DNA from 2 places in the Pontibacter sp. GD7 genome. Region 1 is predicted to be linked to the other one. Evidence: riboswitches for the same ligand, from Rfam matches in the RefSeq annotation. Region 1 holds a riboswitch; the other holds the start of a gene.
The links. Region 1 has a riboswitch for thiamine pyrophosphate ahead of AC4BAP_RS04900 (TonB-dependent receptor). Riboswitches for the same ligand answer to the same signal wherever they lie in the genome.
Positions count from the first base shown of each region.

Region 2: it holds a riboswitch for thiamine pyrophosphate, as region 1 does, so the genes downstream of both, thiS (sulfur carrier protein ThiS) here and AC4BAP_RS04900 (TonB-dependent receptor) in region 1, are expected to answer to the same signal.

Region 1 covers NZ_JBYZMP010000002.1:425,511-435,408, reverse strand. The annotation lists gene AC4BAP_RS04920 (T9SS type A sorting domain-containing protein) at 352-3,015, shown strand; gene AC4BAP_RS04915 (AAA family ATPase) at 3,110-3,631, shown strand; gene AC4BAP_RS04910 (aldose 1-epimerase family protein) at 3,642-4,517, shown strand; gene AC4BAP_RS04905 (hypothetical protein) at 4,574-4,798, opposite strand; TPP riboswitch at 5,040-5,136, shown strand; gene AC4BAP_RS04900 (TonB-dependent receptor) at 5,199-7,673, shown strand; gene AC4BAP_RS04895 (acyl-CoA dehydrogenase family protein) at 8,175-9,353, shown strand.
Region 2 covers NZ_JBYZMP010000007.1:3-9,900, forward strand. The annotation lists gene AC4BAP_RS12110 (DJ-1/PfpI family protein) at 141-848, opposite strand; TPP riboswitch at 1,040-1,135, shown strand; gene thiS (sulfur carrier protein ThiS) at 1,197-1,400, shown strand; gene thiC (phosphomethylpyrimidine synthase ThiC) at 1,433-3,316, shown strand; gene AC4BAP_RS12125 (thiamine phosphate synthase) at 3,317-3,934, shown strand; gene AC4BAP_RS12130 (hydroxymethylpyrimidine/phosphomethylpyrimidine kinase) at 3,907-4,665, shown strand; gene AC4BAP_RS12135 (thiamine phosphate synthase) at 4,655-5,296, shown strand; gene AC4BAP_RS12140 (thiazole synthase) at 5,298-6,062, shown strand; gene thiH (2-iminoacetate synthase ThiH) at 6,055-7,164, shown strand; gene moeB (molybdopterin-synthase adenylyltransferase MoeB) at 7,585-8,661, shown strand; gene AC4BAP_RS12155 (PorP/SprF family type IX secretion system membrane protein) at 9,258-9,898, opposite strand, start outside.

The sequences.
Region 1 (9,898 bases):
AGTGCTAAGCTTGCTGCTTTATTAAAAGCAAATAGCCATAGCCAGATACACGCCACACACCCACCTTATAACCCTAATGCTTATTGGCGCAAATTTTTGCGTCGGATGTTAACTGCTATACTTTTTACAGATGACAAAGCACACTGATAGGGCTGATCCTTCCATTTTCCGAAAACACTGGCGCTTCCCCATGCGCGCCGGACCAACATCCAGATAGGCATAAGGGCTTCTTGTAAGGAGGTACCATACTTCTTGCTCACTGCTGTGTAAGGATTTACAGCTGTGGTGGAATTGCTTTGCCTTAAAAAACGCATTCAATAATAATTATATATAATAACCAATTTATTAACTATGAATTACTTATACCAACAAAAGTATAGCGAGGACTATACTTCACCCAAACCATCGAGGCTGCTGTGGCATATAGCTATGCTACTGCTGGCTGCCGTACTGCTATCCAAAAATGCAATGGCACAAACTTGTCCTGATTTAAACTGTACCTCAAATGATATTAAAGTGGAGCGGGTATTCCTTTCGGATGCCAATGGGGTGCCGCTTACATCAGACTGCACGCCAGGGGTGCAAGGGCAGGCTTACCTGAATGTGGTGGTTTCAACTACTACACCACGGGTAGGCGTTTATGTATCGGGTATGCTCAGGATCAAGAACATGGCCGACCAGCCTGTGTCTAATTGCTTTGGTGTGCCTTTAACGGGCAACAACAACGTGCTTAGGTATACTACACCTATCAACTGGACCTGTGGCAGCGAGATCATGCTTACGGACATCTTTATAGCCTGGGGTACAGGAAATAAAGATTTCTGCGCAGACCCAACCACCTGCTCTTCTATAGTGCCATCTAAGTGCCGCCGTGAGAACCCTATTGTTGTGGAAGCACCCCTGATTGCCAATTTTACGGCACAGGCATCCTGCACGGAGAATAACCGCTACGAAACGGTTTCGGTTACCGCAACACCAACAGGAGGCAAAGCGCCTTATACTTACTCCTGGGACTTTAACGGGGATGGCATTGAGGATGCTACGACATTAACAGCATCTTATACTTATATGAGTGATGGCGAGAAAACCATAAAACTGACCGTAAAGGATTCATCCAGCCCAGCCAAAACTGATGTTCACACCAGTAAGGTGATGATCAAGTCATGCTGTACCACTCCGGATGCCAATGCCGGTGATGACAAAGTGCTTACCTGCGCCACTACAAGTATTGCCTTGAGCGGCAGCTCGGCTACGGCAGGGGCAAGCTATAAATGGGAGGCAAGCAATGGAGGTAATATCGTGTCTGGAGGCGGCACACTTACACCAACCGTTAATGCAGCTGGTACATATAAGCTTACCGTAACAACAGCAACCGGCGGTTGTACCGCTACAGACGAGGTAGTGGTTACCATGAACAAAACTGCCCCAACGGCCCAAATTTCCACACCAGCAACACCACATCTAACCTGCGACATCAAATCGGTGCAGTTGGGAAGCATTACCAACATTGAGGGCGCAAAGTATAAGTGGACAGGGCCAGACAATTTTGAAGCAGAAACGCCAGGAATCACAGTATCGATGGCAGGTGTCTATTACTTAACCATAACCAATCCTGCCAATGGTTGCTCAGCCGGTGACAATGTTACTGTTACTCAGGATAAAGACATAGTTATGAACGCTGGCACGGATAAAAGGCTAAGTTGCGCTGTTCCGACCATTATGCTGGAGGGTTCAACTTCTGTGCCTGAGCATTGGAGAGGTGTTTTATGGACAGCCAGCAACGGTGGTAAAATAGTATCCGGAGAGAACACACTTACGCCAACAGTGAGTGCCGCAGGTACTTATACTATGAAGGTGACCAATTCCAGATCAGGCTGCGAGGCCACAGACGAGGTGGTTGTAACGATGGATGACAGCAAGCCGCATGTGCAGGCAACTGGTGGTATGCTGGGCTGCGACACTGGTACGTTGCAGTTAAAAGGCCACTCCACTACGGAAGGGGTTACTTACTACTGGACCGGACCTGAAAACTACTCCTCGAGCATGCAGAACCCAATAGTGAGTGTTGCCGGTACTTATACTTTAAAGGTAACAAACCCTGGAAACGGATGTTACGCTACGGCAACCGCTTATGTAGAGCCTCAGCCTAAGCCGCAGCCAGAGCTTACCTGCCATCTCGAGAACTTCAGCGATGAAAAGCTGGGCCTTGTTTCCGTGCTGAACACCCCGGCCGGTGCGGTACCTGTGTTTGGTAAAAAACGTAACCCGGATGGTACATACGCCCCGGAAAACCACGCGGCCATTTTTGATACCCAGGCACCTACCGGCGATGATGCCGACCTTTACACTGAAGACTGGCACCATGTGATCATCATTAACCAGGACCTGACCAATGTACCAAACGATAACCAGTGGGGTGGAGAGTTGCACTTTGACTTCTCCAGAATAGGACCTGTAACCATGAAGTCGATGCGTGCCCTGGATATTGACGGGTATGAGAACAACTCCTGGGTATACCTGTATGGTGAGAACAATGTGGAACTCTTCAAGGTTAAGCTGCTAGCCTTAGGCGATAATAGCAAACAGACAGTTAGCCTTGGCAATACGCGTGGTGTGCTTAAGATGAAGATTGTTATGGATGGCCGCGATGGCTCTAATCACTTTGCCGGCTCAGGCGCTTTCGACGACCTTAGCTTCTGTATAGAGAACGAGGTAGAGAACCCGTGCAAAACAGCACCTCTGGCAAGCGCAGACGAGAGCAAGGCAGTTGCCTATCCGTCACCGTTCAGCGACAGAACAACCGTTGAGTTTAAACTGCCCAAAGGTGGTGAGTATAAAGCTAACCTGTACGACCTGAGAGGCAACCTGCTTAAGGAACTGAAGTCTGGTACTGCACAGCCAGGTGAAGTAACCAGCGTGGAAGTTGACGGACGTAATTTGTTGAGCGGCATTTACATTGCCCGCATCGTGAGCGGCACCGATGTGAAAACCGTGAAGCTGATACTGAGAAAATAGTACAAAGTAAAACTACTTGTACAAGCTGCCCCGGTGCCACGTGTGCCGGGGCAGCTTTATTTTATACTTGCGTATATTTTACGACCTTTGGTACATGCTAAAAGTCGCAATAACAGGACCGGAATCGACGGGGAAATCTACGTTGGCCGAGCAGCTGGCACAGCATTACGAAACCGTATGGGTGCCCGAGTATGCCCGCAACTACATCGGCAACCTGGGCAGGCCCTATACTTTGCAGGACATAGAGGCAATTGCACGCGGGCAGCACGAACTAGAGCAGCAGGCAATGAAGCATGGCAAGTCCATTATTTTTGCCGACACTGATATGCTGGTGCTCAAAATCTGGAGCGAGCATGCATTTGGGCAGTGCCCCACCTGGATCTCTGAAAAACTATTGCAGCAAGACTATAACCTTTGCCTGCTAATGGGCGTTGATTTGCCCTGGGAGCCGGATCCGCAGCGTGAGCATCCACATAAGCGCCGTTTCTTTTACGACTGGTACAAACGTGAGCTGGAAGCCCTGCAGGTGCCTTTTGCAGAAATTACCGGGCAGCAGCAGGAACGTTTTAACCAGGCGCGTAAACACGTAGACGACCTGCTCCTGAAACACACTTAACTACAGCTTTATGCTATACTTTCTTGAAAACGATTATTTTAAAGTGGGCATCGAAAGCATGGGTGCCGAGCTTCAGCATTTTATAAAAAAAGACGAAGACCTGGAACTGATCTGGGTAGGGGACCCGACTTTATGGGGCAGCCATGCGCCCAACCTGTTCCCGATTGTAGGAGAGTTGCCAATACAGCAGTATACTTTTGATGGCCATACTTACCACATGAACAGGCATGGCTTTGCCCGAAAAAAGGAGTTTGAGCTTATCGAAGAAAAAGACAGTAAACTTGTTTTTCAGTTAAGCCATGATGAGGAAACGCTAGAGCAGTACCCTTTTAAATTCAGACTGTTGGTGGCGTACAAGCTCAACGATAACAAGCTGGAGGTAACGTACCAGGTACTGAACGAAAACAAGAAAGCCATGTGGTTCTCGGTTGGGGCACATCCCGGGTTTAACGTTCCGCTATACAACAATGAGCAGTATACCGACTACTACCTGGAGTTTGAGCAGGAAGAAACACTGCGCCGCTACCTGATAGATGAGAATGGGCTGCAAACCGGAGAAACAGAACTCATAGACGAGCAAACTAAGGTGTTGCCTCTCAACCACCGCTATTTCGATAAAGACGCCATCATTTTAAAAGAGCTTAAGTCTGAAAGGGTTATACTTGCTAGCCATAACGGGCCGCGCAAGATCAAGATCAGCTTTCCTGGCTTCCCGTATCTGGGCATCTGGGCAAAGCCTGGCCCTTCGCCATACATTTGCATAGAGCCCTGGTGCGGCATAGCCAGCAGCAACAGCGGCAGCACAGAGCTACAGGAGAAAGAGGGGATAAACGAACTGGCCCCCAAACAGGTGTTTGAGCGCACCTATAGTATACAGGTCTGGTAACGGAAGTATAAAAATAAACCCCGGTTGTTAGATAACCGGGGTTTTTAATTTTTCAGTTAATGCAGAGAGGGTTCCGGGAACTTTGGCACTTTTATATTCCGGATATCATATCTTGGTTCAAAATCGTTTATCGGCAATGAGATGCCGGGCGGAAGGTCCAGATCTGGCAGGTCGTCTCCTAGTGGCTCACCTCCGTCATCGTCGCTGTCAGTGGATGGTGGGTGGTTAAATCTTTTACGAGGCGCAAAAGCATAATATGCAAGTATAGTTAGGAGTGCCATTGTATACAAAATGCTGATCATCATCACAGTTCTACTTTATCAATTATAGTTTCAGCTGGCTACTGCTACACACATTTATGGGTATAAGGGATATGTAGAGAATGTATGCCATTTACTGTTTTCAACGTACATTGTGCTCCTGTGGTTTTTGCATTTCAGGAAAAATAACACCTTGCTAACCAGCTTGTAGTGTATGTTTACCCATTAGATTTTGACTATAACAGAAAAGCCCCCTACCTTTGTGAATTGTTAGGGGTGCCTTAATATTACGGGCTGAGATCATACCCATTGAACCTGATGCGGGTAATGCCGTCGCAGGGATAGAACACTGATAGAAAAAGTATTCTTATTCTCTCTCCCCCTGGCATAAATTTTTTGTGTCATTCTAGTTCAATTTCAAATGAAGTTCTTATTAATTGTGATGGCCACTGTTTTTATGCCATTGCAGCTGCTTGCCCAGTATAACCTGAGCGGCCGTGTTACCGATGCAGCCACTGGTAATGCGCTGGCCGGGGCAAACGTTGTTATCCAGAGCACGGGCACCGGGGTAGCAACAAACCAGCAGGGCACTTTCGAATTCACAAATCTGCCGGCCGGTAGTTATACTTTGGCTGTTAGTTATCTGGGTTTCGAGGATAAGAAGGTTGCTGTAAACCTGTCGCAGAACCAAACTATACAGGTAGCGCTGCGCCAGCAGGCCATGCAGGCCAGCGAAGTAATTGTGCAGGCCACACGTGCCGACCAGACTACCGGCACCACCTTTACCAACGTAACCCGCGAGCAGATCGCAGAGCGTAACTTTGGCCAGGACCTGCCATACTTGCTGGAGCAGGTGCCATCGGTGGTGGTAAACTCAGATGCCGGCGCCGGTGTGGGCTATACGGGTATCCGCATCAGGGGCTCAGATATTACCCGTATCAACGTTACGGTAAACGGCATTCCCATTAATGATTCTGAAAGCCACGGGGTTTTCTTCGTGAATATGCCTGATTTTGCCTCTTCGGTGCAGGACATACAGGTACAGCGCGGTGTAGGTACCTCTACAAACGGTGCCGGTGCCTTCGGTGCAAGTATAAATATCCAGACACAGCAAGTGCGCCGCGAGGCCTACGCCGAAACCGACCACAGCTACGGCTCTTTCGATACTTGGAAGAACAACGTGCGTTTTGGTACCGGCCTTATCAATGGCAAATTCGCATTCGATGGCCGTTTGTCGCGCATTAAGTCTGATGGTTACATCGACAGGGCTTTTTCTGATCTGAAATCACTTTATTTTTCGGGAGGATACTACGGAGACAAGACCTCGGTTAAGTTCGTGACCTTCTCGGGCAAAGAGCAGACTTACCAGGCTTGGTATGGAACGCCAGAGGCATTGGTTTACGGCAACGCCGAGGACCTGCAGGCATACATTGACCGCAACTGGATCGAAGGCAGCGATAAGGAAAACCTGCTTTCAGCGGGCCGCAGGTATAACTTTTATACTTACGACAACGAAACCGACAACTACCAGCAAGACCACTACCAACTGCACCTGTCCCATGACATTGCAACCGGCCTGACCTTTTCTGGTGCCCTGCATTATACTTACGGACGCGGATATTATGAGCAGTTTAAAGCTGACGACAAGTTTTCTCGATATGGTTTGCCAAACGTGGTAATTGGAGGCGTTGAGATCAAGCGTTCAGATATTATCCGCCGCCGCTGGCTGGACAACGATTTCTATGGCGTAACCTATGCTTTGAATTATCGTCCGGAGGAAAAACTGAACCTGACACTGGGCGGTGCCTGGAACAAGTATGACGGAGACCATTTCGGGGAAGTTATCTGGGCGCGCTTTGCCTCAACATCCAACATCAGGCACCGATACTACGACAACAACGCCACCAAAACAGACTTTAATATGTTTGCGAAAGCCAACTATGGCCTAAACGATAAGCTAAACCTGTTCGTCGATTTGCAGCTGCGTAAGATCAACTATGCCTTCATGGGCTTTGACAACGACCTGGAAAGTATAGAGCAGGATGTAGATTACACGTTTATCAATCCGAAGGCAGGTATAACTTATACTGTAGAACAAGGCCACCAGCTGTATGCCTCGTATGCAGTGGGCAACCGTGAGCCGGTGCGCGACGACTTTACAGAATCTACACCGAACAGCCGCCCTAAGCACGAAACACTGCACAACATAGAGGCCGGCTACCGTGGTCAGCTTACCCTGCCGGACTTTGCCGGCGTTCCACTTCTGGCCGATATTGAGGCTAATGTGTACTACATGAACTATAAAAACCAGCTGGTGCTTACAGGGCAGATAAATGATGTAGGTGCCTATACCCGCACTAACATCGAGGACAGCTATCGCCAGGGTATAGAGCTGGCTGCTGCTTTTCACTTCGGTAGTAAGGTAAAGCTAAACTCAAACCTTGCCTACAGCCAGAACAAGATCAAAGGCTTTAACGAGTTCATCGACGACTACGATAACGGAGACCAGGTAGTGAACAGCTATAACGAAACCACCATCGCCTTCTCGCCAGGTTTTGTGTCTACTAATCAGTTGGAGGTAGAGGTGCTAAAAGGCCTGCGTGCTGCCTTCATCTATAAAACCGTTAGCAAGCAGTACCTGGACAACACAGAGAATGAGGCCCGCATTATTCGTCCGTACCAGGTAGGCGACCTGCGCCTGCGTTACAACGTCGGCTTCAAGAATATGCTGAAAGAGCTGGAGTTAGGGCTGCTGGTGAATAACCTGTTCAACGAGATGTATGCGGCTAATGGCTATACTTTCAGCTACATTGCAGGTAATGCACAGACCACAGAGAACTTCTACTACCCACAGGCTACACGTAATTTCCTGTTGTCGGTGGGGTTAAAGTTCTAAAGTATAAAACTCATACTATACACCCGGAAGCCCCGCCATTTTGGTGGGGCTTTTTTTGACCGGTGATTAAGGGGATTTTATAAGTTTTGAGGATTATTGACCGCAGATTAATTTGATTTATAGGATTTATCTCAAGCACCGGCTCCAACCACCCCTAGCACCTCTTTGTATGGCGGGGAGCTTTTACTTACTGCTTCAAATGTCATCGCTAAAGTAACTAGAATGTATTTTGCAGGGACAGGTCGCGACCTGTCCGAGGGTTGGCCGCAGCAATGAAACTTATACTTTAACCAAAGTTATAGCAGATTCCCCTCCTTAGACAATCGAGAACGAGAGTTCAAAGATTGCGAGCGTAGCTTTGAGGGGTTAGGGGTGGTTGGATAACATTAATATAGATCATTCTGTTTATCCACTAAATCCTGTTCATCCTTTCATCCTGAAAATCCTGATTTAGTTTTATATTTGCGTATTACCCTTCTTACTTAACCTTAAAACAAAACTATGGCCTACGAATCAACAGGAGCCCCTGATTACTATAACATTGATGATTTACTGACGGAAGAGCATTTGCTGATCCGCCAGACCATGCGTGAGTTTGTAAAGCGTGAAATATCGCCCTACATAGAGCAATGGGCGCAGGATGCACACTTCCCGTCCGAGATCGTGAAGAAGTTCGGTGACGTGGGTGCCTTTGGCCCGACGATCCCAACAGAGTATGGTGGCGGTGGCCTGGATTATATCAGCTACGGCATCATCATGCAGGAAATAGAGCGTGGCGATTCTGGCATGCGTTCCACGGCATCTGTGCAGGGGTCGTTGGTGATGTATCCAATTTACAAGTATGGCTCTGAGGAGCAGCGTAAGAAATATCTGCCTAAACTTGCAAGCGGTGAGTGGTTGGGCTGCTTCGGCCTGACAGAGCCAGACTTCGGCTCGAACCCGGGCGGCATGATGACCAACATCAAAGACATGGGCGACCATTACCTGCTGAACGGCTCTAAAATGTGGATCTCCAACTCTCCGGAGTGCCAGGTTGCGGTAGTTTGGGCTAAGAACGAGGAAGGCCGCATCAAAGGACTGATCGTGGAGCGTGGCATGGAAGGCTTTACCACCCCTGAGATACACAATAAATGGAGTTTACGCGCCAGTTGCACCGGCGAACTGGTGTTTGACAACGTGAAAGTGCCGAAAGAGAACCTGCTGCCAAACGTGGATGGCCTCCGTGGTCCGCTTGGGTGCCTGGACTCTGCCCGATACGGTATTTCCTGGGGAGCCATCGGTGCTGCCATCGATTGCTATGAGTCGGCGCTAAAGTATAGCAAAGAGCGCATACAGTTCGATAGGCCAATCGGCGGGTTTCAGCTTACCCAGAAAAAACTGGCCGAAATGTTGACGGAGATAACCAAAGCCCAGCTGATGGTGTGGCGCTTAGGTACGCTGATGAATGAAGGCAAAGCCACTACGCAGCAAATATCGATGGCCAAGCGCAACAGCGTGGATATGGCCCTGCACATCTGCCGCGAGGCACGTCAGATTCATGGTGGTATGGGCATTACCGGCGAGTACCCGATCATGCGCCACATGATGAACCTGGAATCTGTGATCACCTACGAAGGAACGCACGATATACATTTACTAATCACTGGTGCTGATATTACCGGCATTCAAGCTTTTAAATAGGTCGTTGATCGTTATTCGTTGCTCGTTTATCGAGTGGCGATAAAGTATAAATTTTGAGAGGCAGCTGCGTGAGTGGCTGCCTTTTTTTGAATCAGGATTTACAGGATTTTTAAAGATTAGCAGGATTAAAAGACCTCGCAGCGTGCGAAGCTCCTGCGAGTGTCTGGTATTACCGGGTCAAACCACCCCAACCTCTCAGAGCTACGCTCGCAATCTTCGAACTCTCGTTCTCGATTGTCCAAGGCGGGGAATTTTGCTATTACTTTTTTACACTTGCTTGCCAGTTGCAGAAGGCTTTAACCAAGAAGTGTCCATCCCAGTTTCTCTGTGGGGGTAGGGGCCCACTACTGTTCGAAACCTAGACATTGTGTGTCCTAATGCCTTAAAAGTATGTTTGTTTGAGAACAGACTGTCCCCTTGAGGGGACCATAGGGGTGTTTTCGTTAGCAGGCTTTATAAGTATAAATGAACTTTTGAGCAATCCGGAACCTGATTGACACCCCTGTTACCTACGGTCGCAAGTTTCAAACTCCCGTTTTCACTTG
Region 2 (9,898 bases), on a different contig from region 1:
CGTTTTTAGAAGCAGAACACATAGAAGCCTCCTGTCTTTAGGTGATACATATAGCTATATCCCTAAAACAGGAGGCTTCCCTTTTTCATCCCATTACAAAGTTCGGGATGACTCATGCTTTTTGATCCTAGAAGTGAGCATCATAAGTGGCGGATGACCCTAAGCTTCAATACGGTTTTAATAAGTGAAAAGAGTGTTCCTCCAGTCATTCTTTTAACATCTCTTACCAATACACGCTTAGCTCTGTCCACAATATGAGCTGGTGCATTTTGCAGGGAGCCGGTATTGAATGGGGGCTGTGGGTCGTATTCCTGTATTAACTGCAATGCCTTGGCAGTTTCCTCTCCAAATTCCAGTGAAGCCAGGTACAATGCTGCATCAATACCAGCAGAGACCCCTGCAGCAGTAATGACTTTACCATTTCTCACAAACCGCTCTGCTACCGGATGAGCTCCGAGTTTTCCCAACTGATCGTATAAAGCCCAATGAGTAGTTGCTTGCTGATCTTTAAGTATACCCGTAGCAGCTAAAATAACAGCCCCTGAACACACAGCCAATGTCCACTTTGTCTTTTGATGTACTTCACTAATCCATTCCAAAAGCTGTTTGTCTTGTATAGCCTGTAGAAAAGTGATGGTTGAGCCCGGCAACACTAGAATATCTGCACTGCTGATCTCAGAAATGGAATAATCTGCAATGAGCCTGGCATGTTTATAGTCACTTTCGATAATGCCCTTTTCTTTGGCAACAAATACCACCTGGGCACCAGGCAGACGGCAGAGTGTTTCGTATGGCCCTATTACATCTAAAGCCGTAAACCCATCATAAAGCAATATTACAATTTTCATTTTCCCCTTATTTCTTATTGCACAAAGGTATATGCTAATGGAAGCTGTCCTTTTACATCATTTGGTCAATCTGTTACATAAATTCCAAAAGTAGGCTTCAATTAATAAGGCTTCTGTGCAGGTGTATCATGCTATATATTTAAACTAATCTCCCTTCTCTTTTGGAATCTATACTTTCTCACCTATATTTGAATCGACTTTAGGGGTGTCCTTTAAACAGGGCTGAGATTTTACCCTTTGAACCTGATGCAGTTCATACTGCCGTAGGGAAAAGCGAATACATACCGGGATTTTTTTCTTTCTCTCCCCAGGTCCATTCCTAAGGTCTATTGCACCAAATCTACAGGAATGGAAATTTCAGTAAACCAAAAAGCACAAACCGTAGCCGACAATTGCTCTTTACAGCAGTTGCTTCAAACGCTATTGCCTCAGCACCAAAACGGATTTGCTGTTGCGGTCAATAACGCCATTGTTCCAAAATCCAACTGGGACGATCACTCCTTACAACCAAACGATTCAGTCACCATCATCAGAGCAACGCAGGGCGGTTAAGCCTTAGCCTTTTCATCTGTAATTATACTTTTATGAAGAAAGAAAAAATACCCCAACAACAAACCATAACGCGCGCACCGTTTCCGGCATCGAAAAAGGTGTATGTAAAAGGCCAGCTACACGACATCTCTGTGGCCATGCGCGAGATCAGCTTAACCGACACCAAAATCTTTGGCTCAGAAGGCCAGGTGGAGAAAAACGCTTCTGTAACGGTATACGATACCAGCGGACCTTATACTGATCCGAACATCGAGATCGATTTAAAGCAAGGCTTGCCCGCCCTGCGCAAAGACTGGATTCTGAACCGCGGTGATGTAGAGCAGTTGGATGGCGTTACATCGCAGTATGGCAAGCAGCGCCTGGCTAACAACAGCCTGGATTACCTGCGTTTCCAGCACCTGAGCAAGCCGCTTTGTGCCAAAGATGGGCAGAATGTAACGCAGCTGCACTACGCTAAAAAAGGGATCATCACGCCGGAGATGGAGTACATCGCCATCCGTGAGAACCAGCGTATCGATACACTGAACGAGCAGCTGAAAGACCAGAATCCTATACTTTCGCACCAGCATAGCGGCCATAGTTTTGGTGCCAACACGCCAAAAAGCCACATTACCCCGGAGTTTGTAAGACAGGAAGTAGCCGCAGGTCGTGCTGTTATTCCTGCCAATATCAACCACCCCGAAAGTGAGCCGATGATCATTGGCCGAAACTTCTTAGTAAAGATCAACGCCAACATCGGCAACTCTGCTGTTACTTCCAGCATTGAAGAAGAAGTGGAGAAAGCCGTATGGGCCTGCCGTTGGGGAGCCGATACCATCATGGACCTTTCTACGGGCAAGAACATACATGAAACCCGCGAGTGGGTGATCCGCAACTCCCCTGTTCCGATTGGCACCGTGCCGATTTACCAGGCCCTGGAGAAAGTTGGCGGTAAAGCCGAAAACTTGACCTGGGAAATCTTCCGCGACACACTGATCGAGCAGGCTGAGCAAGGGGTTGACTACTTTACCATACATGCCGGTGTGCTGCTGCGTTATGTGCCATTAACGGCTAAGCGTCTGACCGGTATCGTATCCAGGGGTGGTTCTATTATGGCAAAGTGGTGCCTGGCACATCATAAAGAGAACTTCCTGTATACGCACTTCGAAGAGATCTGCGAGATCATGAAAGCCTATGACGTTTCTTTCTCGCTGGGCGATGGGTTACGCCCTGGAAGTATAGCCGATGCCAACGATGCAGCGCAGTTTGCCGAACTGGAAACGCTAGGCGAACTCACCAAGATTGCCTGGAAACACGATGTACAGACGATTATTGAAGGTCCGGGCCACGTGCCAATGCACCTGATCAAGGAGAACATGGACAAGCAACTGAAGGAGTGCCACGAAGCACCGTTCTACACGCTTGGACCATTGACTACTGACATCGCACCTGGTTACGACCACATCACATCTGCCATCGGTGCGGCCATGATCGGCTGGTTTGGAACGGCCATGCTTTGCTATGTAACGCCAAAAGAGCACCTGGGCCTTCCGAATAAAAAAGATGTGAAGGATGGTGTGATTACTTATAAGATTGCCGCACACGCCGCCGACCTTGCCAAGGGACACCCGGGAGCACAGTACCGCGACAATGCCCTGAGCAAGGCACGCTTCGAGTTCCGTTGGGAAGACCAGTTTAACCTGTCTCTGGACCCGGACACAGCCCGTGAATTCCATGATGAGACCTTGCCTGCCGAAGGTGCTAAAATTGCCCACTTCTGTTCTATGTGCGGACCAAACTTCTGCTCTATGAAAATAACGCAGGAAGTACGTGAGTATGCCGACCAGCAGGGTGTGCAAGAAACAGCTGCCCTGCAAAAAGGCATGGAAGAAAAAGCGAAAGAGTTTGCCCAAAAAGGAAGCGAGCTATACCTGTAAATGAAGCTGATAGTTATCTCCAGTCCCGAACCGATAGCCGAAGAGGCACAGCGCATCAACGAGTTGTTTGAGGCGGGGCTGGAGTACTTTCATTTACGCAAGCCATACTTTACAACAGAAGAACTTAGGCAGTTATTGCAGCAGATAAAGCCGGAGCACTGTGCAAAAATAGCATTGCACCAGCACCACGAGTTGGCAGCTTTGTTTGAAATAAACCGCTTACACTTTATCGAAGCCAACAGAAGTATGACTACGGCAGAAGACCTGATTAAACTGCAAACCGCAGGATATCAGCTCAGCACTTCTGTGCACGAAATAGCATCGTTGCAAAGGCTAAGTCCATGTTTCTTCTATACTTTCTTCGGGCCTGTGTTCGACAGCATTTCAAAGCCAGGTTATACTTCTAAGGTGGCAGACGGCTTTTACTTAACTGCAGCAGAGAAACCTATTCAGGTGATCGCCCTGGGTGGGATTGATGCGCAGAATGTTGCCATGATCCGAAGTATGAATTTCGACGGAGCAGCTATACTTGGCAGCGTCTGGAAACAACCTGAGCAGGCAGTTACTTCTTACCTGAAAATTAAAGAGAAATGTCAGACACCAGACCTTACGTACTAAGCATTGCCGGTTTCGACCCGAGTGGCGGGGCCGGTATACTTGCCGACATCAAAACGTTTGAGCAGCATGGTGTTTATGGCTTTGGCGTATGCTCTGCTCTAACGGTTCAAAACGACACAGAATTCCTGAAGCTGCAATGGATAATTGCACAGGAGATCATAGACCAACTGGAGCCACTGGTAAGCAAGTTTCCTATACTTTCATGCAAGATTGGGATTGTGCAAAGTATGGGTGCGCTGCTGGAGATTATTTTATACTTGAAGCGACAGCAGCCTGAGATACAGATTGTTCTTGACCCGGTTTTAAAAGCCAGTGCAGGTTTTGCTTTTCATGATGCTTTACAAGAGCAGCAACTAAACGCTGTATTGCAGGAGCTAACCCTGGCTACTCCAAACTACAACGAGATACAGCAGCTCAATCCGGAGTTAGCACCAACAGACGCTGCCGGAGAAATGGCAAAGCACTGCGCCATACTTTTGAAAGGCGGCCATAATCCCGAAGCCTTAGGTACAGATTACTTTTTCTATCAGGACACCTGCACCGCATTAGAGCCAACATTATCAAATATTTCTCCTAAGCATGGTTCCGGCTGTGTGCTGTCGGCTGCCATTGCGGCCAACCTGGCATTGGGCCATACTTTAGAAGAAGCCTGCCGCCGGGGCAAGCGCTACACCGAATCATTTTTAAGCAGTAACCCTTCCCTACTCGGGTATCACAAACATGATCGCTAAACTACACTACATATCGCAGGAAACTAACACGTTAACCCATCTTACGGCCATACATAAAGCCCTGGATGCCGGCTGTGACTGGGTGCAGCTGCGGGTAAAAAACAAGCCAGAAACTAAGGTTGTCCATTACGCAGAAGCGGCTAAAGAGCTATGCGCAAAGTATGGTGGGAAGCTTATCATCAACGATTACCCGCACATAGCCAAAGCTGTGGAAGCAGATGGTTTGCACCTGGGCCTGCAGGACATGCCTATCCTGGAAGCCAGGTGTATTGTCGGGGAAAGTATGATCATTGGGGGCACCGCCAACACTTTACAGCACATCAGGCAACGCGTATCAGATGGTGCCGACTACGTTGGGTTGGGGCCTTACCGCTTCACAACCACCAAAGAAAAGCTGAGCCCTGTGCTGGGCCTGAATGGCTATACTTCCATACTTCGTCAGCTAACTCTGGAAGACATCAGCATTCCCATCATAGCTATCGGTGGCATTGCGGCAGCCGATGTGCCCGAACTGCTGCTTGCGGGGGTACATGGCGTTGCCATATCAGGGGCCATTACCAATAGCCCTACTCCTGCTGCCTTTGTCCAAACTATTCAAAAAGCAATTTCACACGCAAGTATCGCCTTATAATATGTTACAGATAGCAGATAAAACCTTCAATTCACGCCTGTTTACCGGCACGGGCAAGTTCAGTTCATCCGGTTTGATGGAAGAAGCCTTACTGGCATCAGGTTCCGAGCTGGTAACTGTTGCTTTAAAACGTGTGGATATTCATGCCGAAGAAGATGATATACTTTTTCACCTGAAGCACCCGCACATCAACCTGCTGCCAAACACTTCCGGGGTTCGAAACGCAAAGGAAGCCGTGTTTGCTGCGCAGCTGGCCTGTGAGGCACTGGAAACAAACTGGTTAAAACTGGAGATCCACCCGGACCCGAAGTACCTTTTACCCGACCCGATAGAAACCCTGAAAGCTACAGAAGAACTGGCTAAACTGGGCTTTGTGGTGCTGCCTTACATCCACGCGGACCCGGTACTGTGCAAACGCCTGGAAGAAGCCGGAACAGCCGCCGTTATGCCACTGGGCTCTCCTATTGGGAGCAACAAGGGGCTTAAAACTATTGATTTCCTGGAGATCATCATCGAGCAGAGCAAGGTGCCCGTGGTAGTGGATGCGGGTATTGGCAGTCCGTCGGATGCGGCAAAGGCTATGGAACTGGGTGCCGATGCGGTGCTCGTGAACACGGCCATTGCGGTTTCAGGAAACCCGGTGCAGATGGCAATAGCGTTCAAAATGGCCGTTGAAGCCGGACGAATGGCATTTGAAGCAAAGCTGGCTAAACCTGTACAACATGCCGCAGCAAGCAGCCCTTTAACTTCCTTTTTAGATGAGTAATTTCAGAGAGATTTTTGACAGCTATACCTGGGAGCAGGTAAAGGAAAGCATTTATGCCAAAACTGCCCGCGATGTGGAGCATGCCTTAGGTAGCCAGAAGAAAACACTGGAAGATTTTAAGGCCCTGATCTCGCCGGCTGCCGCACCCTACCTAGAGCAGATGGCGCAGTTGAGTCAGCAGATTACCCGCAAGCGCTTTGGCCATACCATGCAGATGTACGTGCCATTATACTTGTCCAACGAGTGCCAGAACATCTGCACCTATTGCGGCTTTAGCTACGACAACAAAATGCGCCGCAAAACACTTACCGATGAGGAGATCCTGCTGGAAGTACAGGCCATAAAAAAACTAGGCTACGACCACGTGCTGCTGGTTACTGGCGAGGCTAACAACACCGTGCATGTAGATTACTTCAAAAATGCGTTGCAGCTCATCCGGCCATACTTTTCGCACATCTCCATGGAAGTGCAGCCCCTGGACCAGGACGAGTATGAAGCGCTTATACCTTATGGCCTGAACACCGTGCTGGTATACCAGGAAACCTACCATAAAGACGATTACAAGAAACACCATACTAAGGGCAAGAAATCAAACTTCTACTACCGGTTAGATACCCCGGACAGGCTGGGTAAAGCAGGTATTCATAAGATGGGACTTGGCGTGCTGATTGGCCTGGAAGATTGGCGCACAGATTCCTTTTTTACAGCCTTGCACCTGAATTACCTGGAGAAAACATACTGGCAGACCAAGTATAGCCTTTCGTTCCCGAGACTGCGGCCTTTCTGTGGTGGCCTGGCCCCAAAAGTAGAAATGTCGGATCGTGAGTTGGTACAACTGATCTGTGCTTACCGCATCTGTAACGAAGAAGTGGAATTATCGCTCTCTACCCGTGAGTCGGAGAAGTTCCGGAATAACGTGGTAAAGCTTGGCGTTACATCCATGAGTGCAGGCTCGAAGACGAATCCAGGGGGTTATGCCGTGGAGCCGGAATCTTTGGAGCAATTTGAGATTTCGGATGAGCGTAGCCCCGAACAGATTGCCGCCATGCTGAAATCGCAGGGATACGAGGCTGTTTGGAAGGATTGGGACAGGGCTTTTTAAACGACAACTTAGGTGGTTTGTTATTGGAGTTGTTTTAACTGAAGCTGAAACGCTTAAACAAACCGCTGTTCCGGACATGAATGCCCGGAACTCTTTCTGCTGCGGACTCCCAAGTCCGCAAAAAGGAAAGGCTGATCAACGGGGACTAGGAAGTCCCCCCCCTGGCTCTTTCGGACATGGATGTCCGAAAGAGCCAGGGGGGGAGTTAGTATGATATTATTTGTTGGATCGCACATGCCGCAAGTTTAGCGATAGCGCAACTTGTGGCTGCCTTTACCGCAAGTTTGCAACTTGCGCAAGTTACAAACTTGCAAACATTGTCAACCACCAGTTACCGCTGCGCTCAAACTGGCGGTATTTCAGATAATATCGAACAAAGAATGTTACATCTAGAGAGCTATATCACGAATAAAATATAACATGCTACTACCAGAAGAAATAAAGCGATACAGCCGGCACCTGATACTCCCCGAGATCGGATTGGAAGGCCAGGAATTACTAAAACAGGCAAAGGTACTGATAATTGGTGCCGGGGGCCTGGGTTGTCCTGTTCTGCAATACCTTACGGCCGCTGGCGTGGGCACCATCGGTATAATAGATGATGATGTGGTAGACGAGAGTAACCTGCAGCGCCAGATACTTTACTGGCAAGAAGATGTGGGACGAAAAAAAGCCGTAGTAGCAGAAGAGAAACTAGCAAAGCAAAATCCGTTCGTTCAATTTCATACTTACACGGAGCGACTCACAACTGATAATGCAAATGTGCTATTCAAAGAGTATGATGTCATCATAGACGGCTCTGACAACTTCCCTACCCGCTACCTGGTGAACGATGTTTGTGTGGCGCTTGACAAGCCGCTGGTATTTGGCTCCATCCTTCGGTTCGAAGGACAGGTATCGGTCTTTAACTTCCAGAACGGGCCAACTTACCGCTGCATCTACCCTGCCGCTCCGGAACCCGGTGAAATGCCTAATTGCTCTGAGGTAGGTGTGCTGGGTGTATTGCCTGGATTAATTGGCTCATACATGGCAAACGAGGCGATCAAGATCATCTGCCAGGTTGGAGAGGTGTTGGCGGGCAAACTACTTGTACTGAATACACTGGAGAACAGCACCAATATTTTCTCCTTTGAACGCACAGACATTGCGACTCATACTACTCCTGTGTCAGCTGCCGCTTGTGCTAGCGCTGCATCTACAGTACGGGAAATCACACACCAGAAATTAAAAGCTTGGCTGGAAGAGAAAGGGGACATTTACCTGGTGGACGTGCGTGAACCATACGAATTTGAGAGCTTCAATATAGGTGGTGAGAACATTCCGCTTAGCACCTTGCAAGACCAGATGCAAACCTTCCCTGTTGACAAGAAGATCGTGTTCTGCTGCCAGTCGGGGCTTAGAAGTATGTTTGCAGCCAGCTTGTATGTAGCCAACAGCTTTAATCGCTCCATCTTTAACCTGAAGGGCGGCCTGCAGGCTGCAAAGGAAGTTCTTTAGCTAGAAGAGGTTCTTATTCAAAACGGATTTACCCACCCCTACCCCTCCCAAGAGGGGATTATCACAAAATTGTAAAAAATTCTCCTTCTAGGAACAGGGCCGTTTCATTCTATTTTTCTACCGCAAGTTTTCAACTTGTGGTTTGACATGGCGTTGAGTTTTCAACTCAACTGGGCCAGAGGCCCAGCTATAGCCAATTAAGAGTCGCAGATCCCGGACTTGATTCGGGACAAGGACACTCGCGCCATGACCTTGTTTTTGAAAAATGAAGTCCCTATTTCGGTTGTAAATAATCTTGCACTCAAATCGCATTTATGGCTCTCCGAGCCAGTTGAGGAAGCCTGTCCCGGGCGGAGTCCCGGGAAGACTCAACCTTACTTGTTAGTCACGAATCTGGAGATCCGCGCCAGAAAAAAATAGAATGAAACGGCCCTGCCCTCAAGGGGACAATTTCTGTTAAAACTTAACGGCACGGCTATTGGGAGGGGTGGATTAATCGCAACTTGAGCTAATATTATAACAAAAACAGCCGCTGAAGTAAAAAGCCCCATCAAATCTATATACTTGATGAGGCTTTTTTTATTTCTTACGGCCTATTACCAGAAATCAGAAGGACTGAAGATCTTGCCCCGGTTATTTACCAGGATTCCAAGTACCACTTCATGGGCACCGCCGCCTATCCTGTCCATTCCATTGGAGGCCACATCATAGGCATAGCCTACCTGCAGCAGGTTGCTCACGTTTACGCCCCCAAGTATAACCGGAGTACGGTTTTGCCTGTAAGATCCTCCCAGCCATACTTTATCATAATACATCAGCTTCAGGTTAACGTCAACGGAAGTGGGTGCGGGACTGGCATACTTTACCAGCACCGAAGGCAACACCGTAAATTTGGGCGTAACCACCAGTTTGTAGCCTCCCATAAAAGTATGGTGCGCCCTGGAACTGGCAAGGTGGCTTTCCTCGTCGTTAAACCTGGTGCTAAGCTCATCCTGAAAAAGCTGCGTGCTGGATGTTCCTACAAAGAAGCGCTTGGTGTACAGCAACACGCCTGCTGTTATGTTTGGCTTCACGCGGTTGTAATTGCCGCCCATAAAAGTAGGGTCGTTAGGGTCGGTTAGCTGCAAACCTTGCTCATCCACCCTGTACATCGAAATGCCCCCCGATAAGCCAGCCGACATTTTAAGTTCTTTTGTAAGTGGCAAATGGTAAGCATAGGTCACGCCGGCATCAGTTC